One region of the Agrobacterium sp. 5Ca39 genome, then DNA from elsewhere that is predicted to be linked to it. Evidence: riboswitches for the same ligand, from Rfam matches in the RefSeq annotation. Region 1 holds a riboswitch; each other region holds the start of a gene.
The links. Region 1 has a riboswitch for cobalamin ahead of ACZ47E_RS12080 (DUF1636 family protein). Riboswitches for the same ligand answer to the same signal wherever they lie in the genome.
Positions count from the first base shown of each region.

Region 1 (7,358 bases):
GCCGGGCGGCGATCGAAAGTCTCGCCGAGAACTTTTCCGATGGCATCGTCGCCCCTGCCGTCTGGATGGGGCTTCTGGGCCTGCCAGGTGGCGCGGCTTATAAGGCGGTCAATACGGCCGACAGCATGATCGGTCATCGTTCGCCTCGCCATGAAGCGTTCGGCTGGGCTTCGGCCCGGCTTGACGATCTCATCAATCTGCCCGCTTCGAGATTGAGCGGCAGCCTGTTTGTGGTCGCCGCATTTTTTGTCGAGGGCGCGTCGCCAAAAGCGGCCATTGCCGCGATCCGTCGCGATGCGCGCCACCACCGCTCTCCCAATGCGGGCTGGCCGGAAGCGGCGCTGGCCGGCGCGCTGGGTTTTGCGCTTGCCGGACCGCGTTCTTACGGCGGACAGATGATCGAAGCGCGTTTCATGGGGGACGGCGGAAGGTCTGCGCTGGTCGCCGGCGATATTCGCACGGCGTTGCGGCTGGCACGGATTGCGGACCTGTTGCTGATCGGCCTATTCGGGCTTCTGGCGATCCTTATCGCGCTATAGCCAGCAGCCCGTCGAGATCGAGGTGCTGTTCCATATGCGCAGCCAGACGGTCGAGAACCGCATCCACCTGCGCATCATAGTTCAGGTCGGTGCCGCACCCGCCGAGACGCTCCAACCATGCGCCGCGCTGGCTATCATGAGCAAAAAGGCCGTGAATATAGGTGCCGAAGACACGGCCGTCGGGTGAGATGCTTCCATCGTAATGCCCGTCGATCGTCGAAAACACCAGATTGCCTGCTGCTCCCGTGGTTTTCCCCACATGCATTTCGTAGCCGGATAAACCAACACCATCAAAGCTCACGCCTTGAACGGAAACGAGTCGCTTGTCACCCGTCAAAACCGTGTCGACATCAAGCAGGCCGAGCCCGTCCACAGTCGCAGGTGATCCCTCGATACCGTCAGGATCCGCAACGGTTTTTCCGAGCATCTGGTAGCCACCGCAAAGGCCGAGAACGTAGCCGCCGCGGCGCACATGCGCCTTTATGTCGATGTCCAGACCCGCATCTTTCAGCACGGCGAGATCGGCAATGGTGGATTTTGAACCGCACAGCAAAACCAGCCGGCAATCGGCGGGAATGGTCTCGCCCGGCCGCACGCGGATCAGTTCCACGTCCGGCTCCATGTCCAGAGGGTCGAGATCATCGAAATTGGAAATGTGCGGCAGGATCGGCACGGCGATGCGGATCTTTGCGCCGGGTTTTCGCTCAGCCGGGCCGGAAAGACCGAGCGCGTCCTCAGCCGGCAGTTTCGTGGCATCGGAGAAATGCGGCAGAAGGCCTATCGAGGCCCAGCCTGTCCTTTTCTGAATTATCCGCATGCCGTCCGAAAACAACGCGGGATCACCGCGAAAGCGGTTGACGATGAAACCTTCGATCATCGCCGCATCGTCAGGTTCGAGTACGACTTTGGTACCGACAAGGCTGGCGATGACGCCGCCGCGGTCAATATCGCCGATGAGGATCACAGGCGCGTCAGCCGCTCTCGCAAACCCCATATTGGCGATATCATTGGCACGCAGATTGATTTCGGATGCGCTGCCCGCCCCCTCCACCAGCACCAGATCGGCCTGTTGTTTCAGGCGGTTGAAGCTATCCAGCACGCGCGGCATCAACCCGGCTTTCAGGTGCTGGTAATCGGCTGCCCTGGCATTGCCGGCGATTTTGCCCTGAACCACCACCTGTGCCCCGGTCTCGCTCTGCGGTTTCAGAAGAACCGGATTCATGTGGACAGAGAGGGGTACGCCAGCGGCCCGCGCCTGCAGCGCCTGTGCTCGGCCGATCTCGCCGCCGTCGGCGGTAACGGCCGCATTATTCGACATGTTCTGTGGTTTGAACGGCATGACGGACAGGCCGCGCCTGACGAAGGCGCGGGCTAGACCGGCCACCATCAGCGATTTGCCGACATCCGAGCCGGTTCCCTGAAACATCAGAACCCGTGCGGCCATGTCAGAATTCTATCCCTGGCTGTGCTTTCACGCCCGCCTTGAAATGATGTTTTACCAGCGTCATCTCCGTCACCATGTCGGCGGCGTCGATCAGCGGTTGCTTGGCATTGCGGCCGGTGACGATGATGTGCAGATCGGGCCGACGGCTGGCCAGCGTCGTCACGACCTCGTCAAGCGGCAGGTAATCATAACGCAATGCGATATTCAGTTCGTCGAGTATCAGCAGGCCGATCGTCTGGTCAGCCATCAGTGTCACGGCTTCTTCCCACGCCTTCGCGGCAGCGGCAACATCGCGCTTCAGATCCTGCGTATCCCAGGTGAAGCCTTCACCCATGGTACGCCACACCACCTTGTCACCGAACAGAGCCAGCGCCTGCTGTTCGCCGGTCGACCATGCACCCTTGATGAATTGCACGACGCCGACCCTGCGCCCGATGCCGAGCATACGCAACGCAAGGCCGAAGGCGGCCGTGGACTTGCCCTTGCCGGGGCCGGTATTGATCATCAGCAGACCTTTTTCGATGGTCTTTGCCGCGACTTCGGCATCCTGCACCGTCTTGCGGTTGACCATTTTCTGCCGATGGCGCTCGGCTTCGTTGTCGCTGATGTCGCGTGTCATCGCATATTCCTTCTTCACTCCAGCAGCCGGGAACTTATCCCTGCCCTTCGGAGCGGCGACTATACCCAATTTGCCGCACCCGGCAATGCGCGAGCCACAGGGGGGCGGCATTGACCCCAAAGCCCGTTCGGCCTAAGGGTAAGGAACTGACGGTCTTTCCCCGGCAACGGGAAAAGCTAAGAGGGAACACGGTTCCACCCTGAAACGGGTCATTCCGTGGCTGCCCCCGCAACTGTAAGCGGCAAGCCCGCACCGTAAAGCCACTGGACCAGAGAGACGGTTCGGGAAGGCGGTGTCCGGGCGCTCATCGAGCCGCAAGCCAGGAGACCTGCCGCTTCAGGAAAAACGTCTACCGGGCGGGGTGCTCCGGTCAGTCGATAACGTCGAACAGCCGGTCTGTGCCTGTGCGCATACCGTTTTCGATATCCGCACCCCGAAGAATTTGACTTGGCGCGGGAACGATACGGTTTGGATATTTCAGCGACATCTTCATTTGCTGGTGGAAACGCGCAGGATGAAACGGCGTCCGGTGTGGTCGTTTTCGTTTGCCGAAGCTGTCGCGACGAAGCTGATCCCAGCGCCGAGCCACGTGCCGGTTCACGTCTTGCCGAGGCCGTCACCGCAGAGGCGGAAGCGTCCGGCATCGCGGTCCGTTCCGTCAATTGTCTCGCCAACTGCAAACGTGGCCTCAGTGCCGTGCTGCGCAGCGCCAATGGCTGGTCCTATGTGTTTGGTGGGCTGACACCCGACGATGCAGGGGACCTGCTGACCGGCGCGCGGCTTCTTTCTGCGTCTTCAGATGGCCTGATGCCCTGGCGCGGCCGCCCCGAACCATTAAAGCGCGGCATGGTGGCGCGCATTCCCCCATTCGATTTTACCGAGGAGAGATCATGAGCAACCATCTGGACCGCGTTCCCTGCACCATCGTCACCGGTTTTCTAGGGGCGGGAAAAACGACGCTGTTGCGGGGTCTTCTGGAAAAGCTGGACGGCAAGCGGCTCGCAATCATCGTCAATGAATTCGGCGATATCGGTATCGACGGCGAAATCCTGAAAGGCTGCGGCATTGAAAGCTGCCCCGAAGAAAACATCGTCGAACTGGCCAACGGCTGTATCTGCTGCACGGTGGCTGACGATTTCCAGCCCGCGATCGAACAAATTCTCAGCCGCCAGACGAAGGTGGAGCATATCCTGATCGAGACCTCTGGTCTTGCCCTGCCTAAGCCGCTGGTCCAGGCTTTCCAATGGCCGGCCATCAAGAGCCGCGTGACCGTGGACGCCGTCGTGGCCGTGGTGGATGGCGCCGCCCTTGCTGAAGGAAAGGTCGCGCACGACATGGAGGCGCTCGCTGCTCAGAGGGCCAATGACGAGGCGCTTGATCACGATGATCCGGTTGAGGAAGTTTTCGAGGACCAGGTCGCCTGCGCCGATCTCATCGTTCTCACGAAGGCCGATCTCCTTGATGAAGCCGGCCTCGACAAGGCGAGGGCGCATGTGCTCGAACATCTGCCGAAGGCCGCGAAGATCGTTGTGGCCTCCAATGGCGCCATCGACCCCGCCGTGCTGATCGGTCTTGGTCTTGCCGTTGAAGAGGATATCGAAAACCGCCGCACCCACCATGACGGTGAACTCGACCATGAACACGACGATTTCGACAGCTTCGTCATCGACCTGCCGGCTGTGGCCGATCCGGAAGCACTGGCGGCGCGCATTGCCGAAACGGCTGCGGCTGAAAACGTCCTGCGCATCAAGGGCTTTGTCGAAGTTTCCGCCAAGCCCATGCGTCTGCAGGTGCAGGCGGTCGGAAGCCGGGTCAATCATTATTACGACCGCCCCTGGGCAGCGGGCGAGCAGCGCCGCAGCCGACTGGTCATTATCGGCGAAAAGGGCATCAATCGCGAAAAGATCGAACAGATGCTGGCCGCCTGACGATGCATATTCTTGCCACCACATCCTCGTCTCTCGACGATCTGATCGAGCCGGTTGACCTCAACCAGCCTCGATCGGATGTGGTGATGCTGTCGTTTTCGACAAGCGATCTTGCCGGGCTTGAGCAGGCGTGGCGACAGGCGGACAGTGTGCTCCCCAGCCTGTCCGCCGCAAACCTCGCCGAGCTTCGCCATCCCATGTCGGTTGACCTGTGGATCGAAAAGACGGCGGAGCATGCCACGGTCATCCTTGTCCGAATCCTCGGTGGAGCGGAACGCTGGCGTTATGGAGTCGATCAGCTTTCCAGCATGGCGCGCCGACGTGGGATAAAGCTTCTGCTTCTGCCCGGCGAATGCAGTGAAAGGGACGAAAAGCTCGAAGCGGCGTCGACCGTGGACACACACATCCTGGCATCCGTCCTTTCCTTTTTCCGCGAAGGCGGAAGAGATAATATGGGTCGTCTTGCCGGTGGCCTCGCCGCTCTGGCAAGAGATGACGCATGGCCGATGATAGAAGCTGAACCATTGCCGAAAGCCGGCTTTTATCGGCCGGGGGTGGGGGTGTTAGGGAAAATGGAGGCCTGCTCTGGCTTCCCGGCTGCCGCGCCCGTTCTGCCTATTGTCTTTTATCGCTCCATGTTGCTGGCTGCGGATGCAGCGCCGGTGGATGCGCTCTTTCACGCGCTTTGCGAGCGCGGTTTCTCCCCGGTGCCGATTTTTGTCAGCGGCCTGAAGGATGGCGATGCCCTTCGCTTTCTCGAAAAGGCGCTGAGAGATATTCAGCCCGCTGCCATCCTTGCTGCGACGGCCTTTGCCAGTCAGAGCGATGCCGATGGCCATACGCTGTTCGATCGGCTTGGCGTTCCCGTTTTCCAGGTCGCCATGGCGACGACCCGCCGCGACGGCTGGGCGGCGAATGCGCGTGGACTAAACCCGTCCGATCTAGCCATGCATATTGTGCTGCCTGAACTGGATGGCCGGATTTTCGCAGGCGTGATTTCATTCAAACAGCCTTGGACCGATGGCGGTATCAGTCTCGTAAACATGCCGGAGGCGGATCGTGTCGAACAGGTGGCAAGCCGCATCGCGGCCTTCCTGCGTCTGAAAAATACCTCGCCGGAGGAGCGGCGCATTGTCGTTCTGATGCCGGATTATCCGGGTGCAGCCCCGGGGCGAACCGGTTACGCCGTTGGTCTGGATGTGCCGCAAAGCGTGCTCGAAATGCTGCGAGATCTTGCAGATGCCGGCTATTGCGTCGAAGATATTCCCGAAACGGCAAGGGCGCTGCTCGGTCGCCTTGAGCAGCAGGAAGCGACGATCGATCTTGCCGATTATCGAGGTTTTCTTTCGGGTTTGCCTGACGATGCCGCGGCCTCCTTGAGTGCGACATGGGGAGCTGCGGAAAGTGATGAAGCTTTCGCCGATGGCGGGTTTCGTTTTCGCGTCGCGCGTTTCGGCCAGGTCTTCGTGGCGCTTGCGCCGGACAGGGGGCGCAATGAGGACCGCCGGGTTGACTATCACGATCCCGCCCTGCCACCGCGCCACGCGCTTGTTGCCTTCGGCGCATGGATGCAGCGCGTGGCATCCGCCCATGCCATCGTGCATGTGGGCGCGCACGGTACGCTGGAATGGCTGCCCGGCAAGACAGTGGCGCTTTCCCGCAAGTGCTTTCCGGAAATTGTCACTGGTCCGCTGCCGGTGATTTATCCGTTTATCGTTTCCAATCCCGGTGAGGCGGCGGTGGCGAAACGGCGTATTGCAGCCGTCACCATCGGCCATATTCCGCCGGTGCTGGTTAATGCCGGGCTTTCGCCGGAACAACTGGCGCTTGAACAGCTGGTCGACGAATATGCGCAGGCCGATGGGCTCGATCGGCGCCGGCGCGACCGGCTGGCGAAGCTGATCATTGAAAAAGCGCAGGAAACCGGGCTTGCAACCGAGGCCGGCGTGAATACGAAAGACGATGCCGACGCCGCCCTCTCACGCATCGACGCCTTTCTCTGTGATCTCAAGGATTTTGCGATCAAGGACGGCCAACACATTTTCGGCCGCTGCGCCGAAGGTGAGGCTGATCCTCTGAGACTTCAAAGCGCCCGGGCCGAGAAGGCGGCCTTGCTTGCCGCACTCGATGGCCGGCACGTTCCTCCCGGTCCTTCCGGCGCACCGGCACGGGGCCGGGTCGATGTACTTCCCACGGGCCGCAATCTTTATGCAGCGGATCCGCGCACGATGCCGACGCCCACCGCTTTTGAACTAGGGCGCATGGCCGGCGAAGAGGTGCTCCGTCATCATCTGCAGAGCCACGGGGATTGGCCGAAACATCTGGTGTTCGATCTCTGGGGAAGTGCCAGTCTTCGCAACGGCGGCGAGGATGTGGCGCAGGCGCTGCACCTGATGGGAGCGCGGCCGATTTACGACGCCGGCACCGGCCGCGTGACCGGCATCGAGGTGCTGCCGCCGGCCAGCCTCGGCCGTCCACGCGTTGATGTCACGTTCCGCATTTCCGGTCTGTTCCGGGATATGTTTCCTGCGCTGATCGCGCTTCTCGATGCTGCCGCCAAGGCCGTGGCGCGGCGTGAAGAAGCGCCGGGCGACAATCCGCTTGCGGAAGAGGCGGCTCTGCTCGGTCATATACCACCGCGGATTTTCGGCTCTGCGCCCGGCACCTATGGTGCCGGTATTGAGGAGAAGCTCGCCAGCGGCAAATGGGACGAACGCGAGGAGCTGGGTAAAGCCTACTTAGATGCGGCAAGTCACGCATTCGGGGGTGCGGACGGGCTGGAGATTTTCGAGGATGCCGGATTTGCGCAGGCGGTGCGCCGGGCTGAT
Region 1 is NZ_AP026436.1:2,459,398-2,466,755, reverse strand. It holds gene cbiB (adenosylcobinamide-phosphate synthase CbiB) at 1-539, shown strand, start outside; gene ACZ47E_RS12090 (cobyric acid synthase) at 526-1,983, opposite strand; gene cobO (cob(I)yrinic acid a,c-diamide adenosyltransferase) at 1,985-2,602, opposite strand; cobalamin riboswitch at 2,736-2,952, shown strand; gene ACZ47E_RS12080 (DUF1636 family protein) at 3,071-3,496, shown strand; gene cobW (cobalamin biosynthesis protein CobW) at 3,493-4,530, shown strand; gene cobN (cobaltochelatase subunit CobN) at 4,533-7,358, shown strand, end outside.

Region 2 (7,358 bases), 100 kb from region 1:
CCAATCTGGATGGTGTGCCGCTGGTATTTTCCTGGCCCTCGCAGGCGAATGTCGCCGGCTACGTTGCCGACAAGGAATCGGCGACCTACTCCCGTGACGCACTCGCCAATCTGCTGACAGACCTCACACGCCGTTCTCCACGCAAGAACATTGTCGTTTTCGGCCATAGCATGGGCGGCTGGCTGGTCATGGAAGCGCTACGCCAATTGCGTTTCGAGGGGCGAAGCGACGTTATTGCCAAGCTGCAGGTGGTTCTTGCCGCGCCCGACATCGATGCCGATGTCTTCCGCAAACAGATCGAGGTGGTTGGCCGGCTCAACCCGCCGCTCACCGTTCTGGTTTCCAAGGACGACCGCGCCCTGAAAGCCTCCTCCATACTGGGCGCAGACGTCACGCGGATCGGCGCACTTGACGTCACGGATCCGAAGGTGCAGGACGCCGCCCTCAAGGAGGGCGTTCAGTTCGTGGATATTTCCAAGCTGAAGGCGTCGGACCCGCTCAACCACGACCGCTATGCTGCTTTGGCGTCACTCGTGCCGCAGCTGGAGGCAAGCCGCAACGGCAATGGACAAAACGGCATCGGCCGTGCGGGCGCTTTCGTGTTCGATGCTATCGGCGCGACCGTATCGAGCCCCTTCCGGCTTGCCAGCCAGGTGGTGAACCCGCAGTAAAAATACTGCGGGTTACCCAAAGGTTTCAGAAGTCCCAGTCTTCGTCCTCGGTCGCGACCGCCTTGCCGATGACGTAGGACGAGCCGGAGCCGGAGAAGAAGTCGTGGTTCTCATCCGCGTTGGGCGAGAGCGCTGAAAGGATCGCCGGATTGACCCGGCAAGCCTCGGCGGGAAACAGTGCCTCGTAACCCAGATTCATCAGGGCCTTATTGGCGTTGTAGTGCAGGAACTGCTTGACGTCCTCGGTCAGGCCGACGCCGTCATAGAGGTCCTCGGTATATTTTGCCTCGTTATCGTAAAGCTCAAGAAGCAGGTCGAAGGCGAAATCCTTGATCTCCTGCCTTTCGTTTTCATTAAGGCGGTCTACCGCCCTTTGGAACTTGTAGCCGATATAATAGCCGTGCACGGCCTCGTCGCGGATGATGAGGCGGATCAGGTCCGCCGTGTTGGTAAGCTTGGCGCGGCTTGACCAGAACATCGGCAGGTAGAAGCCGGAATAGAACAGGAAGCTTTCCAGAAAGACGCTGGCGATCTTTTTCTTCAGCGGATCGCCGCTGTCATACTCCCGCATGATGAGTGCGGATTTGCGCTGCAGGAACTCGTTTTCCTCCGACCAGCGATAGGCATCATCGACGTCAGGCGTGAGGCAGAGCGTCGAGAAGATCGATGAATAGGAACGGGCGTGCACCGCTTCCATGAATGAAATGTTTGAGAGAACCGCCTCCTCATGCGGTGTTGCCGAATCTGCCATCAGGCGCACCGCGCCGACGCCGTTCTGGATTGTGTCCAGCAATGTCAGGCCGGTGAAGACACGGATCGTCAGTTTCTGCTCCTCGGGCCTCAGTGTTCCCCAGGAGGGGATGTCGTTGGAAAGCGGCACTTTTTCCGGAAGCCAGAAATTCGAGGTCAGGCGGTTCCAGACTTCCAGGTCCTTGTCGTCCTCGATGCGGTTCCAGTTGACCGCGCGGATGCGGGACACGGGTTTTACGGCGATGTTCATGGACTTTTCCCTCAAATCAGAGCGTGCAGGAAACGCAGCCCTGAACCTGCGTGCCTTCCAGCGCCATCTGGCGCAAACGGATGTAGTAGATGGTCTTGATGCCATTCTTCCAGGCATAAATCTGTGCCCGGTTGATGTCGCGGGTCGTGGCCGTATCACGGAAGAACAGCGTCAGAGACAGGCCCTGATCGACATGCTGGGTAGCCGCCGCGTAGGTATCAATGATCTTTTCAGGGCCAATCTCATAGGCATCCTGGTAATACTCGAGATTGTCGTTCGAGAGATAAGAAGCCGGGTAATAAACTCGGCCGATCTTGCCCTCTTTACGGATTTCGATCTTCGAGACGATCGGATGAATGGAGGATGTGGAGTGGTTGATATAGGAGATCGAGCCTGTCGGCGGCACGGCCTGAAGGTTCTGGTTATAGAGGCCTGATGCCATGACCTCCTGCTTCAAGACCTTCCAGTCTTCCTGCGTCGGAATGGCGATACCGGCCTTTTCGAACAAGTCGCGGACCTTTTCCGTCGCGGGCAACCATTCCCGGTCGGTATATTTGTCGAAATATTCGCCCGAGGCATATTGGGAGTTTTCAAAGCCCTTGAAGCTCTGGCCTCTTTCCACCGCCAGCCGGTTGCTGGCGCGGATAGCGTGATACGTCACGGTGTAGAAATAGATATTGGTGAAATCTATGCCTTCCTCCGAGCCATAAAAGATGCGCTCGCGCGCCAGATAACCGTGCAGGTTCATCTGACCGAGCCCGATGGCATGGCTTTCGTCATTTCCCTTTTCAACAGACGGAACGGAGGAGATATGGCTCATGTCCGACACCGCCGTCAGTGCCCTGATGGAGGTTTCAATGGTCTTCCCGAAATCGGCCGAATCCATTGCCGCGGCGATATTCAATGAACCGAGATTGCAGGAAATATCCTTGCCCATGTGACTATAGGAGAGATCGGCGTTGAACGCGCTCGCTTCGCTGACCTGCAGGATTTCCGAGCAGAGATTGCTCATGCTGATGCGACCGGCAATCGGATTGGCGCGGTTCACCGTATCCTCAAACATGATGTAGGGATAACCGCTCTCGAACTGGATTTCGGCGATCACCTGGAAGAATTCGCGCGCCTTGATCTTCTTCTTGCGGATGCGGCTGTCGGCGACCATCTCGTGGTATTTTTCCGTCACCGAGATTTCGGTGAAGGGCACGCCGTAGACCCGCTCCACATCATAGGGGGAGAACAGATACATATCCTCGTTGTTGCGGGCGAGCTCGAAGGTGATGTCGGGGATGACAACGCCGAGCGACAGGGTCTTGATGCGGATTTTTTCGTCGGCGTTTTCACGCTTGGTATCGAGGAAACGCATGATGTCGGGGTGGTGGGCATGCAGATAGACAGCACCCGCGCCCTGGCGGGCGCCGAGCTGGTTGGCATAGGAAAACGAATCTTCCAGTAGCTTCATCACGGGTATGACACCGGAGGACTGGTTTTCGATCTGTTTGATCGGCGCGCCAGCCTCGCGAATATTGGTCAGTGAAAGGGCAACGCCGCCACCACGCTTGGAGAGCTGCAGCGCCGAATTGATGGAGCGGCCGATGCTTTCCATATTGTCTTCCACGCGCAGCAGGAAACAGGAGACCAGCTCGCCGCGGCTCTTCTTGCCCGCGTTCAGGAACGTCGGGGTCGCCGGCTGGAAGCGGCCGGAAATGATCTCGTCGACCAGATTGCGTGCCAGCTGCTCATCACCGCGCGCAAGGGAAAGCGCCACCATGCAGACGCGATCCTCGTAACGCTCCAGATAACGTTTTCCGTCGAAAGTCTTCAGCGTGTAGGAGGTGTAATATTTGAACGCACCGAGGAAGGTCGGAAAGCGAAACTTCCGGGCATAGGCCTCGTCATAGAGGTCACGAACGAAATTGAAGGAATACTGGTCCAGCACCTCCTGTTCGTAGTAGCCCTCCGCTACCAGATAATCGAGCTTTTCCCTGAGGTTATGGAAAAACACCGTGTTCTGGTTGACGTGCTGGAGGAAATATTGACGGGCAGCAAGACGATCCTTGTCGAGCTGGATTTTTCCGTTCTCGTCATAAAGGTTCAACATCGCGTTCAGCGCGTGGTAGTCCAGGCCTGCATCGAGCGGCGTCTGGCTTGCGGCTGTTGGCTGTTTGGTGTCCTTGCGCAGCGCGCTAGCGGTCAGCGTGTCCAAAATCGTTCCAATCCATGTTTGACGTTGGCGACATCCTCCTCAGTGCCGAGAAGCTCGAAGCGATAGAGAAACGGCACTGCGCATTTGCGCGAGACGATATCTCCGGCGGATGCGAAAGCTGCGCCAAAATTGGTGTTTCCCGCCGCGATGACGCCGCGAATGAGATTGCGGTTGGAGGGCTCGTTTAAAAACCGGATGACCGGCTTCGGCACGGCACCCTTGGTGCCGCCGCCGCCATAGGTGGGCGTGACGAGCACATAGGGTTCCGACACCTGAGGCACGTCATCCTCAGCGCCGAGCGGCAGGCGAAGCAACCGCCGCCCCAGTTTCAGAAGGAAACGATGGGTGTTTTCGGAACGACTGGAATAATAGACGATCAGACCCATCGCCTGCCGCCTCAGCCGATCGAGCCGATCATGTCCGGCCGGAACCCCGCCCAATGGCGTTCACCGGCAACCACCACCGGAACCTGCATGTAACCGAGACCACGGACATGATCGAGAGCGTCAGCATCTTCGGAAATATCGACGATCTCATAGGGAACGCCTATGCGGTCGAGTGCGCGATAGGTGGCGGTGCACTGGACGCAGGCGGGTTTGCTGTAAACGGTGATGGTCATAATTTCCCTTTCGAAGCCATTTTGGACGCGGCAAAGCGTTGCCGATTGCAATCGCAATCGGGCGGCGGTGGTTTTGTCATTCAGGTGGGGCGTGCTCTCTCGGAGTTTCCTTGGGAAATCCGACTGGGTTCTCCTGGAACTGCTGAAAGCCGCAGAAAAATCACTCCCTACGCAGACGAGCGTAGCAACTCAAAAATATGCACTGGCATGACTTCACCCCGAAGCTTGTTCTGGAGGGGGCAGAAAAGGGCGCACGCAAATCATCTGCGTCTACACCTTCCTCCGGACACCCCGCCCGTGGACGTTTGCGCTCAAGGCAGGTCTCCTGACTTGCGGGTCACAACATCTATTCCGGCCTTCCCGGAGCGCTCAGCTCCAGTGACTCAAATCGGAACGATGCTCGCCGCTTACAGTTGCGGGGGCAGTTTCGGCCTTGCTTCACCACGATGGCGTCACGCACCGAATTCCCGTCTTAGCTCCCAATCCTTGCGAATCGGAAGAACCTCGAACACCACATATAGTATATGAGGAAATTTTCTCGTCAATAAATAGACACACAAAAGCCCCGCCCTGTGGATCAAAAAGATTCAACGCATGGTCAACAATGACTTAACGGCAGGCCGGACACACCGCGCGGGAGATGAAGATCTTAATCTATTCCCAGATATCGATATGGATATCGGCGGGACGGGCGTTTTCGATCACCCTCTTCCCGTTGGGAAGATCGTTTGCGAAAAGCTTGGCGTGGATCTGAGCTGCATCGAGACCATAACCCAGCCATCTGTTTCGCAGCCTCTCTTCCAGCACCGCGACGGACGGACCCACGAAGATAGTGAGATCAAAGCTTCCGGAAAGGTTTGTCCAGGGCGCTTCGTTCAGCAGCAGATAATTGCCCTCGGCGAGGATGAAGCGTGTTTCCGGAGCAATCGCACGGGCAGACGCAATGGCGATTTCACGGGAGCGATCAAACACCGGGACAAGCACCTCCTGCCCGCCCTTGCGAACGGCGGAGACGATATCGAGGAAGCCACGCACATCGAATGTTTCCGGCGCACCCTTCCTTGGCAGCAGTCCTCGCTCTTCGAGGATGCCATTGTCCATATGGAAGCCGTCCATGGGCAGAATGGCGGCCGTTTCGCCCCGTGCGCGCAAGGCGTCGCAAAGAGCATCCGCCAACGTGGATTTGCCGGCCCCAGGGGGACCGGCAATCGCGACGATGAAACGGGAGTGGCCTTCTGCCCGCTGAAGAACCTCTTCGACGATCGTCTCAAGCTTCAGCGTCATGCGGCAAGCGTTTCCTTCGGTGCTTCCTTGGCGCCGGTCATGAAGGCGACGGCATCCGACATGGAATAGTCCTTCGGATTAATGACGCACAGGCGCTTGCCAAGCCGATGGATATGGATGCGGTCGGCAACCTCGAAAACATGCGGCATGTTATGCGAAATCAGAACGATCGGCAGGCCGCGGGAACGCACGTCGAGAATAAGTTCCAGGACACGGCGGCTTTCCTTGACCCCAAGCGCGGCAGTCGGTTCGTCGAGGATCACGACCTTGGAACCGAAGGCGGCTGCACGTGCCACGGCGACGCCCTGGCGCTGACCGCCCGAGAGGGTTTCCACCGCCTGATTGATGTTCTGGATCGTCATCAGGCCGAGTTCCGACAGTTTTTCGCGGGCGAATTTTTCCATGGCCGGACGATCCAGCGCGCGGAAGAGGCTGCCCTGTATGCCGGGCTTACGGATTTCCCGGCCAAGAAACATATTGTCGGCTATGGAAAGTGCAGGAGACAAGGCCAGGTTTTGATAGACGGTTTCAATACCCGCCTTGCGCGCCTCAATCGGCGAACGGAACTGCACAGGCTGGCCCTCCAGCCGGATTTCCCCCTCATCGGGCGTAACCGCGCCTGAAATCGCCTTGATGAGAGAGGATTTTCCGGCGCCGTTGTCGCCGATCACGGCCAGGATTTCGCCCGGATAGAGATCGAAATCGGCGTGATCCAGGGCCGTTACACGGCCATAGCGCTTAACGAGATTGCGTGCTGTGAGAATGGGTTCTTTTGTCATCAGCCTGCTACCTTTCTGATCCACTGGTCGATTGCGACAGCCAAGATGATGAGGACGCCGATCAACAAATAGGTCCATTGCGGGTCTGTCCCGATAAGCCTGAGGCCGAGCGAAAAGACGCCGACGATCAGGGCGCCGAAGATCATGCCCATGATGGAGCCGCGTCCACCGAACAGTGATAAACCGCCGATAACCACCGCCGTGATGGATTCGATATTGGCGAATTGGCCAGCAGTCGGCGAAACCGACCCGATGCGGCCGATGAGAGCCCAACCGGCAAAGGCGCAGATGAGGCCTGACAGGGTGTAAACAGTGGTCAGCATACGTTTGACATTGACACCGGCGAGCTCTGCGGCATCCGGATCGTCACCCACGGCATAAAGATGGCGGCCCCAGGCGGTGCGGTTCAGGACATACCAGAGCAGAGCAACAAGCAGAACCATGGCGATGACGCCGTAGGTGAAGACCGCATTGCCTATACGAAGATTGGCGCCGAAAAATTGCAGGATCGGTGCCTGCTGGGCAATGTCCTGAGCCCGGATCGTCTCATTTGCGGAATAGAGGAAGTTGGTCGCGAGCACGATCTGCCACATGCCAAGCGTGACGATAAAAGGCGGCAGGCGCATGCGCGAAACCAGAACGCCGTTTATGAAGCCGCAAAATGCGCCAACGGCGAGACCACAGAGAATGGAGAGCTCCGCTGGCAGACCGTAACGGAAAGTGAACTGCCCCATGACGACCGAGGACAGAACCATGATCGCGCCGACCGAAAGGTCGATGCCCGCCGTCAGGATGACCAGCG
Region 2 is NZ_AP026436.1:2,563,759-2,571,116, reverse strand. It holds gene ACZ47E_RS12565 (alpha/beta hydrolase) at 1-671, shown strand, start outside; gene nrdF (class 1b ribonucleoside-diphosphate reductase subunit beta) at 697-1,671, opposite strand; gene nrdE (class 1b ribonucleoside-diphosphate reductase subunit alpha) at 1,688-3,874, opposite strand; gene nrdI (class Ib ribonucleoside-diphosphate reductase assembly flavoprotein NrdI) at 3,862-4,260, opposite strand; gene nrdH (glutaredoxin-like protein NrdH) at 4,272-4,493, opposite strand; cobalamin riboswitch at 4,792-5,015, opposite strand; gene ACZ47E_RS12540 (nucleoside triphosphate hydrolase) at 5,148-5,777, opposite strand; gene ACZ47E_RS12535 (ATP-binding cassette domain-containing protein) at 5,774-6,556, opposite strand; gene ACZ47E_RS12530 (ABC transporter permease) at 6,556-7,358, opposite strand, start outside.
Region 2: another riboswitch for cobalamin. It lies ahead of nrdH (glutaredoxin-like protein NrdH); the one in region 1 lies ahead of ACZ47E_RS12080 (DUF1636 family protein).

Region 3 (7,358 bases), 890 kb from region 1:
GCGGCCCTCTGGAACATGGATAGCGGCGCCTCCGCCGCAACCGGCGTCAACGCTGATGTGGCCGCCTCCACACAGCCCGATATGGCAAGCCTCGAATCGCAGGTTCTGAAGGCGCTTGCCCAGGCACTCGGCGTGGAGGACGCCGCCTGACCCCATTGAACGACGGGCCGAAAAGCCATATCTCTAGAGACTGGAGATATGGAGAAAGCCATGCTGTCCATCGGTGAACTGTCCAAACGCACCGGCGTCAAGGTGCCGACGATCCGCTATTACGAGCAGATGGGCCTCATTCGCGAGGCGGATCGTTCAGAGGGCAACCAACGCCGCTACGAAAAATCCGATCTCGAACGGCTGGCCTTCATCCGCCACGCGCGCGATCTCGGCCTGAACATAGACGCCATTCGCGAGTTGATCGCACTCAGCCAGCACCGGGAAATGCCGTGCGAGGGTGCAGACCGCATCGCCGCCGAACATCTTGCCGATGTGCGGGAAAAAATCGCCAGCCTGAAGAAGCTGGAACACGAACTGGAGCGGATCGTCTCCCATTGCCACGGCCATTCCATCGAGGATTGTTATGTCATCCGCGCGCTTTCCGATCACGGCATGTGCGAGGGTGAGCATTGAGCCGAGAAGAGGCTGACATTCGAATGTCACGTGCACCCGGTAATCGCCTCTTGCCCGCCTGAAAAAAGGACGTCAGATGGCCGAGCTCTTCCCTGAAATCACGCCATCAGACATGATTTTCCTTGATGTTTCCGAGGGCCATCGGCTGCACGTGACGATTGCCGGCAATCCGGCGGGGCGACCTGCGATCCTGCTGCATGGAGGGCCTGGTTCAGGATTGTCATCGACAGCGCGACGCTATTTCGATCCTGCCATTTTCCGCATCGTCCAGTTCGACCAGCGCGGCTGCGGTCAAAGCACGCCAAACGCCGCTGATAGCCTTGAGAATAACACCACGCATCATCTGATCGATGACATTGAGGCCATTCGCTGTGCCCTCGCGGTGGAAGACTGGCTGATCTACGCCAGTTCATGGGGTTCCACGCTGGCCCTCACTTACGCACAGCGCCACACAGGACATGTTCGCGGCATGGTTCTGGCCGGCGTCACCACCACCCGGCATAGGGAAATCGACTGGCTGTACAAGGGGCTGGCAATGTTTCTGCCGCAGCAGTGGCAGCGTTTCATCGCCGCGATCCCCGATGACATGTCCAGGCAAGATCCGGTCGGCGCCTATCGCCGGCTTCTGAATGATCCCGATCCCGCCGTGCGCGCAAAGGCCGCCTTAGAGTGGCACCTGTGGGAGGCGGGCTCGATCAGCGCGGAGGGCATTTCGGCCTTTCCGGAGAAATGGCGCGACAGCGCGTATATTCTCGCCCGCGCCCGCCTCTGCGCCCATTATTTCCACCATGCGGCCTGGCTGGATGATGGCGCGCTTCTGCGCAATGCCGGAGACCTCGCCGGTATTCCCGGGATACTCATTCAGGGCATGCGCGACTTGCAGGGGCCGCCCGTCACCGCTTTCGAACTTGCCGAGGCGTGGCCGGGAAGCGAGCTTGTTACCATCGATGGCGCTGGCCATTCGACGGGCGATGCGGGCATGGAAGACGCAATCCTGTCGGCAATTGCGCGATTTGCGAATTGAGCCGCTTGACAGACGGCGGATTCGGGCGCATTTCATTTTCCATGATCAACGAACGCGCACCCATCTCCTGCTCGTATTTTTGGGCCTTCCTCTAAGGGCGGCTCGACAGATCATATTGTCAACAAGCCGCCGTCAGGCGGCTTTGTTGTTTTCAAACGTCCTGACGGCACCGATAAGACCAAAGGACCGAAAAATGACCGAAGATAGCTCCCTGACACTGGAAAGACCGCCCGTCGTCATCATCCGTGGCGCGCGCAAGACGGATCTGCCCGAACTCAACGAGATGATCACGCTGCTGGCCTCCTACCACGGCGATGCGGCGGCGATCACGCCGGCGAAACTGGAGCGCGACCTGTTCGGCCCGCTGCCCTGGGTGCACGGTCTCGTGGCCGAGGCCGATGGCGCGTTGATCGGTTACGCCCTGCTTCTGCCGCTCTACAGGGCGCAAGAGGGCCGCCGCGGGCTCGAACTCCATCATCTCTTCGTGCGCGACGGCCATCGTGGCCATGGCACCGGCCAGCATCTGGTTTCCCGGGCCCGCGATATCGCCAAGCGTCTCGGCTGCGACTATCTTTCCGTCAGTGCCACGACCGGCAATGTGGCGGCGCATCGTTTCTACGAAAACATGGATTTCGCGCCTCGCCCGGTGACCGGCATGCGCTATATGCAGTCCATCGCCTGATTAAAAAACACGGAGACGACCATGACACGGATCGCCATTGCGCTCGCCCAGGATTTTGCTGACTGGGAGCCGGCGCTGCTTGCCGCCGCGGCGCGCAGCTATCTCGGTGTCGAGATCGTCTATGCCACGCCGGACGGACGGCCGGTAACCTCGATGGGCGGGCTGAAGGTGACGCCGGATACATCCTATGACGCGCTCGATGCCGTTGACATCGATGCGCTCGTCATTCCCGGAGGCCTGAGCTGGGAAAAGGGAACAGCTGCCGATCTCGGCGAACTGGTGCGCCGGTTTCGCGAGAGGAACCGACTGGTGGCCGGCATCTGCGCGGCGGCAAGTGCGCTGGCAGGCACGGGCGTTCTGAACGCCGTTGCCCATACCGGCAATTCGCTGGCTTCGCACAGGGCCTATTCGGCCTATAGCGGCGAGACGCTTTACCGCGACCAGCCGAAAGCGGTCAACGATGGCGGGATCATTACCGCGGCCGGCAGCGCGCCGGTCAGTTTCGCGGTGGAAATTCTGAAAAGCCTCGGCCTCTTTGGTCCGGAAGCCGAGGCCGAACTTCAGGTTTTTGCGGCGGAGCATCGCTGAGGCATAGCCGCCTCGGTTGTTTGCACTCCCCTACTCCCCGTCATTCCGGCCTTGAGCCGGAATCCAGCCGACGCGCATCTGCGCGGCGAGATGACTTCTTTCAGCCCAAGGACTTGGGCTGGATGGATTTCGGCTCAGGGCCGGGATGACGGAGGTGAGAACAGCGATGATTATCGCTGATCCAGCACCCGGCACACACGTGCTGTGTGATCGCCGCCCTCCCCGGCAATCGCCCGGCGAATATCGCGGCTGTTCAGATGCAGGCTGCGGCCGGCGGGTAAATTTGCACGTTTGATCTTGGCGAGTGCCGCCGCCACAAAGGCGGCCTGATGGTGTTGGAAAAAGGCAAGAGCCGCCTCATCCGCCGGGCTCGGGCCCAGTACCGCCTTGAAGGCGAGACGATGCACGGCGCAGTATGCGCCGTGACCGGGAACTGCAAAACGCAGCGCATCGAGTTCCTCACTCCAATCCGCTGCGTCCTCCATGATTCAGGCCGACTGGAAGCGGTTGAGGAAAAACGTGCTCAATGTTCCGAGCAAAGCCCAGAAGACGAAGCTCGTAACCGTAGCGGCGACGATGAACTGACGCTCCAGCGGCAGCGGCGCCAGTGCATGTTCGCCTTCCGGCGGCAGGGGCGCACCCACCACATGCGGCGCGACGATCAGCACCAGCGCCAGGACGATCGCCCAGGGTTCGCGACGGAAGGCGATCAGCGCGATGCCGCCGGCTGTTGCGGCAACGGTTGCGAGCCACCAGATCTGCCGTGCCTCAAGTGCTGCGGCGGGGCTGCCCGGCAGTTCCGGCGGCAGGCCGATCATCGGGGCGAGCATGACGGCGGCAAATCCGGCAACGCCCCACAAAAGCCCCTCACGCCAGCCGCCATTGGTGCCGCGCAGCGAAATCAGTCCGGTCAGCACCAGCGCATAACCGATCGCGGTCAGGACATTGGCGGCAACCGTATAGGCAGTGCGTTCGAAACCATCGGCCGGAGCCCAGGCCTCTTCATTGTGCTCGTGGGCGGGAACCACAGCACCGGGCGCCGTGGCCTCGTGGCTGTGGGCAGCTTCACCGCCCGCGCCCTCATAGGTCTCTGCCTGAAGGATGAGCGGCGTGGTGCCGAAAGCCTGCATGGCTGAAACGGCTAAGCCGCCGAGGATGCCGACGAGAACGGCGGTAAAGACGATATTGCGAAAAGACGACATGACATTCCCCTCAATGGCAGGGGAAGGCATTGGCATGACGCGTGTCATGGGCGGCATTGTGAACGGCTTCCACATGCGAGAAACCGACAAAACCGACAACGAACAGGCCAAGCACGATCGCCGTCAGCGATTGCGCGAAGCTGCCCGTTTTTGCTGAAACGGCTGAATTGGCCGTATTCTGGTGGATGGACATGGTGACCCCTCTCCGGCGCGACCCCGCGCCTCTGGATGCGGTCGAACGGCAAAGCCATGCGACCGCCTGCGATACACTTCACCACGGGGATACGAGACTGACACAGGGGGCATCGATCTTGCCACCCTGACATTCCGCTCTTCCGGACACCCCGCCGGCATGGACATTTCCGTGATGGCAGGTCTCCTGGCTTACGGGTCAAAACCTGAAACACCTTCCCGGCAACACCTCGCCTCAACCGGAAACGCCGGTTCGGTCGAAGGGTCTGCCAGTGGCATTTCGTTTCAGGCTCTCCGCTCACAGTTGCGGGGGCAGCCACGAATGAGGATTTCTCCCTATCGTGTTCCCTTTTCACCTTCCGGAACGCCCGGAAGGAACCATCACAGGGTTGTTATCCGCCGCGTGGGGACGGGAGTCAATGGGCACGCATGCCAACGGGACCCTCAGCGCGCCGGGATCGCCTTCAGATAGGCGGCGATCGCGTCGCGGTCCTCGGCTGTCAGATGCGCCATGTTCTGCTGCACCTTCACCATGGAACCGCCGACACTGTCGAATTCCGGGGTGAAGCCGGTTTCGAGATAGCTCGAAATATCGGCCTCGGCCCAGCTTCCGATGCTTTGCGAGCCGGGGGTAATGTCCGGAATGCGGCCTTCGCCTTCCGGATTGGGGCCGCCGGCCAGCCACTTGCCCTTCAGGAAGCCACCGAGCGCATTGCGCGGCGTGTGGCATTCGCCGCAATGGCCCGGACCTTCCACCAGATATTGGCCACGCAGAAGTTCGGCATTGGCATTGGCCAGCTCGACGCGCGGCGGTGCCGAAGGGTCGAAATACAGGAACTTCCAGCCGCCGAGCGCCATGCGCATGTTGAAGGGGAACGGCAGATCGTGGTCGGGCGCATCGTTCTGGCTCGCCGGCAGGGCCTTCAGATAACCGAAGAGGTCATTGATGTCCTTCTGCGTCATCCGGGCATAAGAGGCATAGGGGAAGGAGGGATAGAGATGTTCGCCGTTCTTTCCCACACCGCGCGTCATGGCATCGCCAAATTCCGCCAGCGTCCAGCCGCCGATGCCGTGCTGCGGATCAGACGAAATATTTGGAACATGAAAGGTGCCGAAGGGGCTTTTCAGTGCCTGCCCGCCTGAAAGCGTCAACAGCGCTTCACCCTTAGCATCCGGCGCGGCATGACAGCTTGCGCAGCCGCCCGCCCAGAACAGCGTCTCGCCATTGGCGAGATCCGGCTCACCGAGGCTCACCCAATGGCTGGGCGCCTGGCGCTGCGGCGCGGTCACCCATGCGAAAATCCCGTAGCCCGCAACGGCCGCGACCACGATCCCGCCCACAAGCTTCGTCCAAATGGAAGACATGCCCCTCTCCCCATTCTCCCCTGACAACGTCAGGTGTCTTTCGTGACGGAAAAACGCCGCCCGGGAGCGGCGTTTCAAACTCGTTCGATTATTTCTTCAGGCGATAGGTCTGGTGGCAGGTGCCGCAATCGGCGCCCAACGTCTGCATGGCGGTGGTTACACCCGCCTGATCGGTGGGGAGATTGGCGAGAATCTTATCCGCATCTGCGCCGAGCTTGGCGGACTTGGCCTTGAAGTCCTCAAAGTTTTCCCAGATCGCGGGCGCTGCCGCGCTGCCGGTCTCGGTGCCGGCGGGGAACTGGTCGGGGAAAGCCTTGGCATTGGTGCTGATGGTCGTCACGGCGGCCTTGACGGCTTCGGCGTCGAAAGGCTTCTGGCCCTTGGAGATGGCGGCGAGCGCTCCCATGGAGCCACCGATCTGCTTCATCATGCCTTCACGTTTTTCGACTTCGCCGGCAGCATAGACCGCTCCGGCGCAAAGACAGCCGAACAGCGTGGCCGCTGCGATTGTTTTCAGTTTCATACACTCTCTCCTTGATTCCGGCGGGCGCCGGACGCTTGATGGAACGCCGCGAGGATGCCCTTTCCACATGGCGAAAAGAAGTCACATTGCGGTGAATTCCATCGTGAAAACAGAAGCCTAAGACAAGGCTTCCCACAATGTGAGAAGTGCTGCGGCGATCAGCATGAAACCGGCGATGCGGCCGATGACGATCGTAGCCGCGGGAGAGGAAACGAGCCATGCGCGGCTTCTATCCGCCGTCAGCGCCAGCGCGCCATAAACGGTGAACTGCGTTACCGCCACCATCGCACCCATCACCAGCCCCTGCATCCAGATCGGTCCATAGGCGGGTTTGAGAAACTGTGGGTAGACGGCCATCATGAACAGGTAGGCCTTCGGGTTTGACAGGCAGGTCAACACCGCCCGCCAGAATGCCTTTTTAACCGAAGCGCTTGCCTCAGCCTCATCGCCGTTCACGACAATCGCACTGCGCACCAGGCCGATTCCGATCCAGACCATGTAAGCCGCGCCGACGACAAGCAGCGGCAGGAACAGCGACGGCATCCATGCGGCAAGCATGCCGACGCCCAGCGCGCCATACAGCGAATGCACGATGCCGCCGGCGCTCATGCCGACGGCGGCGGAAAGGCCGGTTCTCCTGCCACCTGTCAGCGCGCTTGCCAGCACAAAGAGCATGTCCATGCCCGGCAGGATGATGATGCCGAACAGGACAGCAAAGAAAAGCCAGAGATTTTCGGCATAAGTCATGTCAGTATCTTTCATACCGGATAGAGGTGCATTCGAGAAACCCCATGTTTCTCAATGTATTTTTCCGTTTATAGGGAACGCCAACTGACAGCGTTGTGTCAGTTGCGTGGGAAAATCCATCGGGAAGACGGCAATGCGCAAGGCCTCAAGACTGTTCGAGATCATCCAGATTTTGCGGCTGGCGCGCCGCCCGGTGACCGCGCAGACGATTGCCGACATGCTGGAGATAACAGTGCGCTCGGTCTATCGCGATATGGCAGCGCTTCAGACCATGCGTGTGCCCATCGCAGGGGAACGCGGCGTGGGGTATATTCTCCGGCCCGGTTTCAACCTGCCGCCACTGATGTTTTCCATCGAGGAAACCGAGGCAATCGTGCTGGCGCTCGCCATGGTCGACCGCACCGGCGATAT
Region 3 is NZ_AP026436.1:527,343-534,700, reverse strand. It holds gene ACZ47E_RS02590 (hypothetical protein) at 1-150, shown strand, start outside; gene ACZ47E_RS02585 (MerR family transcriptional regulator) at 211-624, shown strand; gene pip (prolyl aminopeptidase) at 701-1,648, shown strand; gene ACZ47E_RS02575 (GNAT family N-acetyltransferase) at 1,842-2,330, shown strand; gene ACZ47E_RS02570 (type 1 glutamine amidotransferase family protein) at 2,352-2,918, shown strand; gene ACZ47E_RS02565 (hypothetical protein) at 3,089-3,403, opposite strand; gene ACZ47E_RS02560 (CbtA family protein) at 3,407-4,120, opposite strand; gene ACZ47E_RS02555 (CbtB domain-containing protein) at 4,131-4,313, opposite strand; cobalamin riboswitch at 4,473-4,710, opposite strand; gene ACZ47E_RS02550 (c-type cytochrome) at 4,757-5,677, opposite strand; gene ACZ47E_RS02545 (c-type cytochrome) at 5,766-6,200, opposite strand; gene ACZ47E_RS02540 (LysE family translocator) at 6,318-6,947, opposite strand; gene ACZ47E_RS02535 (helix-turn-helix transcriptional regulator) at 7,081-7,358, shown strand, end outside.
Region 3: another riboswitch for cobalamin. It lies ahead of ACZ47E_RS02555 (CbtB domain-containing protein); the one in region 1 lies ahead of ACZ47E_RS12080 (DUF1636 family protein).

Region 4 (7,358 bases), 1.2 Mb from region 1:
AGATAGGCGAGCAGGCGGGCGTTGCGCACCACCACGTCGAACTCGTCGCCATGGATGATGAGATATTTCCTGCCGTCGGCCGCCTCATGGATCATGCGTTCGGCCACTTCGATGCCGCCGAAATGCATGCCGGGGAACTCCCGCAGGAATTCATCGTGATTGCCGGGAATATACACGATGCGGGTTCCCTTGCGGGCCTTGCGCAGCAGTTTCTGCACCACGTCGTTGCAGCCCTGCGGCCAGTACCAGCTGCGGCGCAGGCGCCAGCCGTCGACGATGTCACCGACGAGAATGATCGTTTCGGCCTCGTGATGTCTGAGGAAGTCCAGCAGATAGTCAGTCTTGGCCGCCTTGGAACCAAGATGAACATCCGAAATGAAAAGCGTTCTGAACTGTCTGGTTTCGATTTGACCGGCCACGGATTTCATCCCCCTGTTCGGTTGCGTCCCTGCGGCTTTCTTCCCTCTCAGAACCAGACTCGTGTTTCAGCAACATGACAGCGGCCGTTTTTTGCAGGGAATATGACGAAACGCTTCACGAAAACGCGAATAAGCCGTGGCCGCATTTGCATAAGACGCCCGTAAATAACGGCTGTACCACGGGGAAGTTTGTTGTATTCAGGGGTCCGAAATAAAACCAGATACGACGGTGGAAGACATGACCTCTCACGATAAGAACAACACGCCCGCCAACACGGCAAAGGCCGACATCGAAGAACAGGCGCTCTTTTTCCACCGCTATCCGCGCCCCGGCAAGCTGGAGATCCAGGCCACCAAGCCGCTCGGCAACCAGCGCGATCTGGCGCTCGCCTATTCGCCGGGTGTCGCCGCACCCTGCCTCGCCATCCATGAAAATCCGGAAATGGCGGCGGACTACACCGCCCGCGCCAATCTCGTCGCCGTCATCTCCAATGGCACGGCCGTGCTTGGCCTCGGCAATATCGGCCCGCTCGCCTCCAAGCCCGTGATGGAAGGCAAGGCCGTCCTTTTCAAGAAATTCGCCGGTATCGACGTTTTCGATATCGAGATCGACGCGCCCGGCATTAACGACATGGTTTCCACCATCGCAGCGCTGGAACCCACCTTCGGCGGCATCAACCTTGAAGACATCAAGGCGCCGGAGTGTTTCGAGGTGGAGCGCCAGCTGCGCGAGAAGATGAACATCCCCGTCTTCCACGACGACCAGCACGGCACCGCGATCATCGTCGCCGCCGCTGTCACCAACGCTCTGGAACTGGCCGGAAAGTCCCTGTCCAGCGTCAAGATCGTTGCCTCGGGCGCCGGTGCGGCAGCCCTTGCCTGCCTCAATCTCCTCGTTGCGATGGGCGCGAAGAAAGAAAACATCTGGGTCCACGACATCGAGGGCCTCGTTTATGACGGCCGCAATACGCTGATGGACGAGTGGAAGGAAGTTTACGCCCAGAAGACCGACAAGCGCGTGCTGGCCGAAACGATCGACGGCGCCGATGTCTTCCTCGGCCTGTCGGCGGCAGGCGTTCTGAAGCCGGAACTGCTGGAGCGCATGGCGGAGAACCCGCTGATCCTCGCGCTTGCCAACCCCAAGCCAGAAATCATGCCGGAAGAGGCGCGTGCCGCCCGCCCGGACGCGATGATCTGCACCGGCCGTTCGGATTTCCCGAACCAGGTCAACAACGTGCTCTGCTTCCCCTATATCTTCCGCGGCGCGCTCGATTGCGGCGCGACGACGATCAACGAGGAAATGAAGATGGCCGCCGTGCAGGCCATCGCGGAACTCGCGCGTGAGGAAGTCTCCGAAGTGGCCGCCAAGGCTTACAGCGGCGAAACGCCGATCTTCGGCCCGACCTACCTCATCCCCTCGCCCTTCGATCCGCGCCTTATCCTGCGCATTGCCCCGGCCGTTGCCCGTGCTGCCGCCGCAAGCGGCGTTGCCGCCCGGCCGATCACCGATTTCGAAGCCTATCTCGACCAGCTGAACCGCTTCGTCTGGCGCTCGGGTTTCATCATGAAGCCTGTCTTCAACGCCGCAAAGGCCGCCGAAAAGAAGCGCATCATCTTTGCCGAAGGCGAAGACGAGCGCGTGCTGCGCGCCGCCCAGGTGCTCTTGGAAGAAGGCACCGGCATCCCAATCCTCATCGGCCGTCCGCAGATCATCGAAACGCGCCTCAAGCGTTTCGGTCTGCGCATCCGCCCGCATACGGATTTCGCCGTGGTGAACCCGGAAGACGATCCGCGCTACCGCGACTATGTGGATGATTATTTCGCCCTGGTCGGCCGCGCCGGCATCAACCCGGAAGCGGCACGTACCATCGTGCGCACCAACACGACTGTCATCGGTGCGCTGTCGGTCAAGCGTGGCGAAGCCGATGCGCTGATCTGCGGCCTCGAAGGCCGTTACGACCGCCATCTGCGCGACGTGAACCAGATCATCGGCAAGCAGGACGGCGTCCGCTCCTTTGCCGGCCTCAGCCTGCTCATCACCCAGCAGGGTGCGCTGTTCCTCACCGATACCTTCGTCAACAACGACCCTACATCGGAAGAAGTGGCCGAAATGGCCATTCTTGCCGCGAAGGAAATCCGCCGCTTCGGCATCACGCCGAAAATCGCGCTCGCCAGCCATTCCAATTTCGGCTCGCGCGATTCCGAAAGCGCCCGCAAGATGCGCCGCGCGCTGAAGATCGTGCAGGAGGCTGCACCCGAACTGGAAGTGGACGGCGAAATGCAGGGTGGCTCGGCCCTGTCGGAAGCGCTGCGCAAACGCGCCATGCCCAACAGCGTGCTGACCGGCGAAGCAAACCTGCTGGTCTTCCCGAACCTCGATGCGGCCAACATCACGCTGGGCGTCACCCGCACCTTGACGGAAGGCCTGCATGTCGGCCCGATCCTGCTCGGCACGGCCCTGCCCGCCCATATCCTGTCGCCCAGCGTCACCTCGCGTGGCGTCGTCAACATGGCGGCCTTTGCCGTGGTGCAGGCCTCTCACCCTTCGGTGTAATGAAGGCGCATTAACGCAGTTTTGAACATGCTGTTGCCGCAATGCGGCAACAGCTTATGTTATCTTCCTGAAACACGGATTTCCTGAAGCATAACACCCCTGCCACCGGCCGGGGACATCAAACGGATCGCACAATTGACCCGGCGCAGCCGCATCATCGGCCTTCTGCTTCCCCTTGTTTTCATCGCTCCTGCCGCCGCTCTTGCGGATCAGGTGTGCGATACGCTTTATCAACAGTTGCGAGAACCACCCCGTGTCATCGGCAACACGGCCGAGGTGCGGCGTTACGCCAATGCGCTTGCCCACCAGAACATCGTCATCCGCAAGATCAGGAACGACATGCGCAGCTATGGCTGCTCGTCCGGCAGCGTCATCGTTTATGGCAATCCTAATGCCGGGCTCTGCGCCGAGATCGGCGATGCGCTTGTGGATGCCGAGGCCGAACGCGACGCGATCATCCGCGATCGCGACGACGCCATGGCGGCGGCGAGGAGCGACGACGGCGATACCAGGCGCGAGCGCATTCTTGCCGCCCTCGATGCCAATGGCTGCACCCCCGCTGAGGAGATGAACCGTCAAGCATCGCCTGCACCCGATGTGACGCGTTATCCCGATGCCTTCAGGCAGAATGGCGGTGAGCCGGGACAGGCGGGCCTTTCCCCTTACCCCAACGCCGCCGCGGAGGGCGGGCTTCGCACACTCTGCGTGCGCACCTGCGACGGCTCATTCTTCCCGATCGCCTCCAACGCCTCGCCACTCGATTTTCGCGCCCAGGCCGAGCAGTGCCAGAAAATGTGCCCGGGAACCGAGACGGAGCTCTATTTCCACTCCATGACGGATCAGGAAACAGCAGACATGGTGTCCGCTGAAACCGGCAAACCCTACAAGGATCTGCCGACCGCCTTCGCCTATCGCAATGCCTCAACGAAAGCGCCCGGCTGCGCCTGCAACATGGCCGCCTATCACGAGGAGATGCAAAAGCAGGAACAGGCGTCGCGGCCGGAAGCCGAAAAGCCCTATTCCAGCATCACCACCATTCCATCGCCGCAAGGTGACAAGGCCCCAAAGCCCGCCGAGCAGCAGGCCGCAAAGCCGCCGGAACAACCTGTTCCTGAGCGCGACTATGACCCGAACGACACAAAAGTGCGCGTCATCGGGCCCAAATTCCTGCCGGACCAGACCGGCAAGATCGACCTGAAGAACCCGGCGCTGAAGGGTATCCAGCCACAGCAGTGAAATCTCTTCTGCACGCGGAATGGTGCGAGCGCGTGCCCCTTGTTTCTTCTCCCCGGCGGGGAGAAGTCCGCGGCAGCGGGATGAGGGGGCAAGCTCTCCGTAAATCTCTACCGTTGCCCCCTCATCCGACCCTTCGGGCCACCTTCTCCCCGGCGGGGAGAAGAAATGCGCGGCAACGTCCCGCCCTGTTCGCAGGCCTCCGGGTCTACACCCCACCCCAGCGGTTACGAAACACAAGCTCTTCCAGCGGCACGCGCTGCCGCCAGCCCTTCACCGCCAGTTCCGGTTCGGTATAAAGCGTATCGACACGACCGAGGCACAGCCAGGCGACAATCTCGATATGATCGGGGATATCCAGAATGGCCCTGATATCGCTGTCATGGAAAATACTGACCCAGCCGACGCCGACGCCTTCGGCGCGGGCCGCGAGCCAGAGGTTCTGGATGGCGCAGACGGTGGAATAGACATCCGTGCGTGCATTATGGGTGCGACCCAGCACCACCTTGCCACCCCGTGTCGGATCGCAGGTGACGCAGATGCTGAGCGGCGCCTTGCGGATGCCTTCGAGCTTCAGGCTGCGATAAAGCGCCTGCTTTTCACCCGTAAACATCGCCGCCGCCTCTTCATTGGCGCGGCTGAAGGCCACCCATGCCGCCTGGCGCACGGCGCCATCGGTGACGAGGGTGAAGTTCCACGGCTGCATGAAACCGACCGAGGGCGCCGAATGCGCCGCCCTCAAAAGGCGCTCGATGAGATCATCCGGCAGCGGGTCCGGCAGGAACTGGTCGCGCACATCGCGGCGGGTTTCGATGGCACGATAGACGGCCTCACGCTCCTCGCCGGAAAACGGGCGGGCGGGTGAAAGCGCGTGATCGAACGGGTTGGAGTCGGGCGGCATGGCGACGGGCGGTTCGGTCTGCATCGTTTATCCCTAACAATGCGGGGCGGGCCGGTGCCGAAACCATGGGAGGTTTGCAGCGACAACTCGCTTTCCAGCAACCTGCCGCCGTCCGCGCGGTTCGGTCCATCCTGCCAGGCCGGTCTTCTGACTAAGCTTCATCCGCCCCGTTTCGCCTTCCCGAATTGCTCCAGTGGCATGAGAAAAAGAGCATCCGCCTCACAGCGTTGGGCACGTTCCGGTTTTTCACCGGATTCCCGATTCTCCCGCCGAAGGGCGGGCACCTGACGGGTGAAGCTATGGGCAAAAAAGCTTGCGAACACAAGTGCCGTGCAGGTGGTGCGGCAATGTGGCCTGCCGCACCTTACCTTCATCATTCCACCGGAAAATATCTGATATAAGCGAACTCGTCGCCATCAGGTGACCAGTTGGGAGAGTTCATCGTGCCCTGCCCGCCAAACAGCTCGAAAAGCGTTTCGACATTGCCGCCATCCATATCCATCAGCCGCACCCGCACGTCGAGATCGCGGGGATGATCGAATACGTCGCCGTCATAGGAAATGAAGACAACCTTGTCCCCTCTTGGTGACGGGTGCGGAAACCAGTCGCCATAGGAGCTGTCGGTGATGCGCTCCACGGCTGAGCCATCCACCCGCACCCGCCAGATTTGCATCCGTCCGGTGCGGCTGGAATTGAAATAGATCCACGCGCCGTCAGGCGAATAATCCGGCCCGTCATTGCGGCCCTCACCATGGGTAAGGCGTGTCTCAACGCCGCTGTCTATGTCCATGGAATAGATATCGAAAATCTGATCGCGAATGCCGCAATAGGCGAAGCTTTTCCCATCCGGTGACCAGCCGTGCCAGTAGGAAGGAAGGTTCCTTGTCATTAGCCGCGGCGCGCCGCCCGCCGATGACAGGAGATAGATGGCGCTTTTGCCGAACTCCACCTTGTCTGAAATGGCATAAAGCGAACCGTCAGGCGAAATGCCGTGGTCATTGTTGCACTGGATTGCGAAACCCGTATCGACCTTTTGTGGCGACGCATCACCGGAAAGGGACAGGCGATAAAGCAGCCCATCGCTGTTCAACAGCAGATATTGTCCATCCGGCGACCAGTTCGGCGCTTCGAAAAGATCGGGCGTCTGCCACACCACCCGCATCTGCCGGGTGCGGATGTTGAAGATTTCGATGGAGCTGCGCATTCTGCCTCCCGGGCGGGTCCGTGTTCTCATTCATAGCGCTTGGTGACGCAGACATTCCGTTTGCATCCACCATTGCCTCGATTATGATCCTAGGGCGGCAGGCACCGTCCTGCAAATTCAAACCGGAAAAAACGCCAGCGCCCCGGCACCGTCCGCGGCCCGCCCCGTTTCTCCCAGATCAGAGGTTCCGCGATGAATACCATCGCCGATCACGGCATCCGCTTCGGGCGGATTGCCGCCATGCTTCCTGTCAAGAATATCGAAAAGGCCCATGATTTTTATGTCGGCGTGCTCGGCTTCGAAAAGACCTTCGCAAACGGCAACCCTGTGGGCTTCATGATCCTCAAACAGGGCAATGCCGAGCTGCACCTGACATTGCAGCCCAGCCACAAGGCAGCGCCCTTCAATGTGGCGCATATGATGGTGAGCGATGTGGACGCGCTGCATGCGCTCTGCAAGAGCCAGGGCTTGCGCATCATCAAGGGCCTGCAGGACAAGGATTATGGTCTGAGGGCCTTTGTGTTTGAAGACCCTGACGGCAATCGTATCGATGTGGGGCAGGTTATTTGAGGTGAGCGGCGCGGAGTTTTCCGCGCCAATCAAGACGCTCCGCTGTGGATCGAGCCCATGACACTTGTTTCTTCTCCCCGAGGGGGAGAAGTCCGCGGCAGCGGGATGAGGGGGCAAGCAAGCTTCGTGATATACGGAGGGGTTGCCCCCTCATCCGACCCTTCGGGCCACCTTCTCCCCGGTGGGGAGAAGAAATATGCCGCACCGCCTCACAATGCGCTTGCCCAATTCATTAAGCAGGGACGGCGTTAAACGCGCCTTTCCAAAACGCCCTACCGATCACGAAACCGGTTGGTGATCGGATAACGCCGGTCGCGCCCAAAGTTCTTCTTGGTGATCTTAACCCCCGGAGCCGATTGCCGGCGCTTGTACTCGGCGAGGTAAAGCAGATGCTCCACCCGGTGCACGGTCGCCACATCATGGCCGCGCGCCAGAATTTCCTCGACCGACATTTCCTTCTCGACAAGGCACTCAAGA
Region 4 is NZ_AP026436.1:1,230,084-1,237,441, forward strand. It holds gene ACZ47E_RS06040 (UDP-2,3-diacylglucosamine diphosphatase) at 1-428, opposite strand, end outside; gene ACZ47E_RS06045 (NADP-dependent malic enzyme) at 658-2,973, shown strand; gene ACZ47E_RS06050 (DUF2865 domain-containing protein) at 3,109-4,209, shown strand; gene bluB (5,6-dimethylbenzimidazole synthase) at 4,415-5,107, opposite strand; cobalamin riboswitch at 5,228-5,410, opposite strand; gene ACZ47E_RS06060 (TolB family protein) at 5,481-6,311, opposite strand; gene ACZ47E_RS06065 (glyoxalase superfamily protein) at 6,504-6,881, shown strand; gene ACZ47E_RS06070 (NAD+ synthase) at 7,154-7,358, opposite strand, start outside.
Region 4: another riboswitch for cobalamin. It lies ahead of bluB (5,6-dimethylbenzimidazole synthase); the one in region 1 lies ahead of ACZ47E_RS12080 (DUF1636 family protein).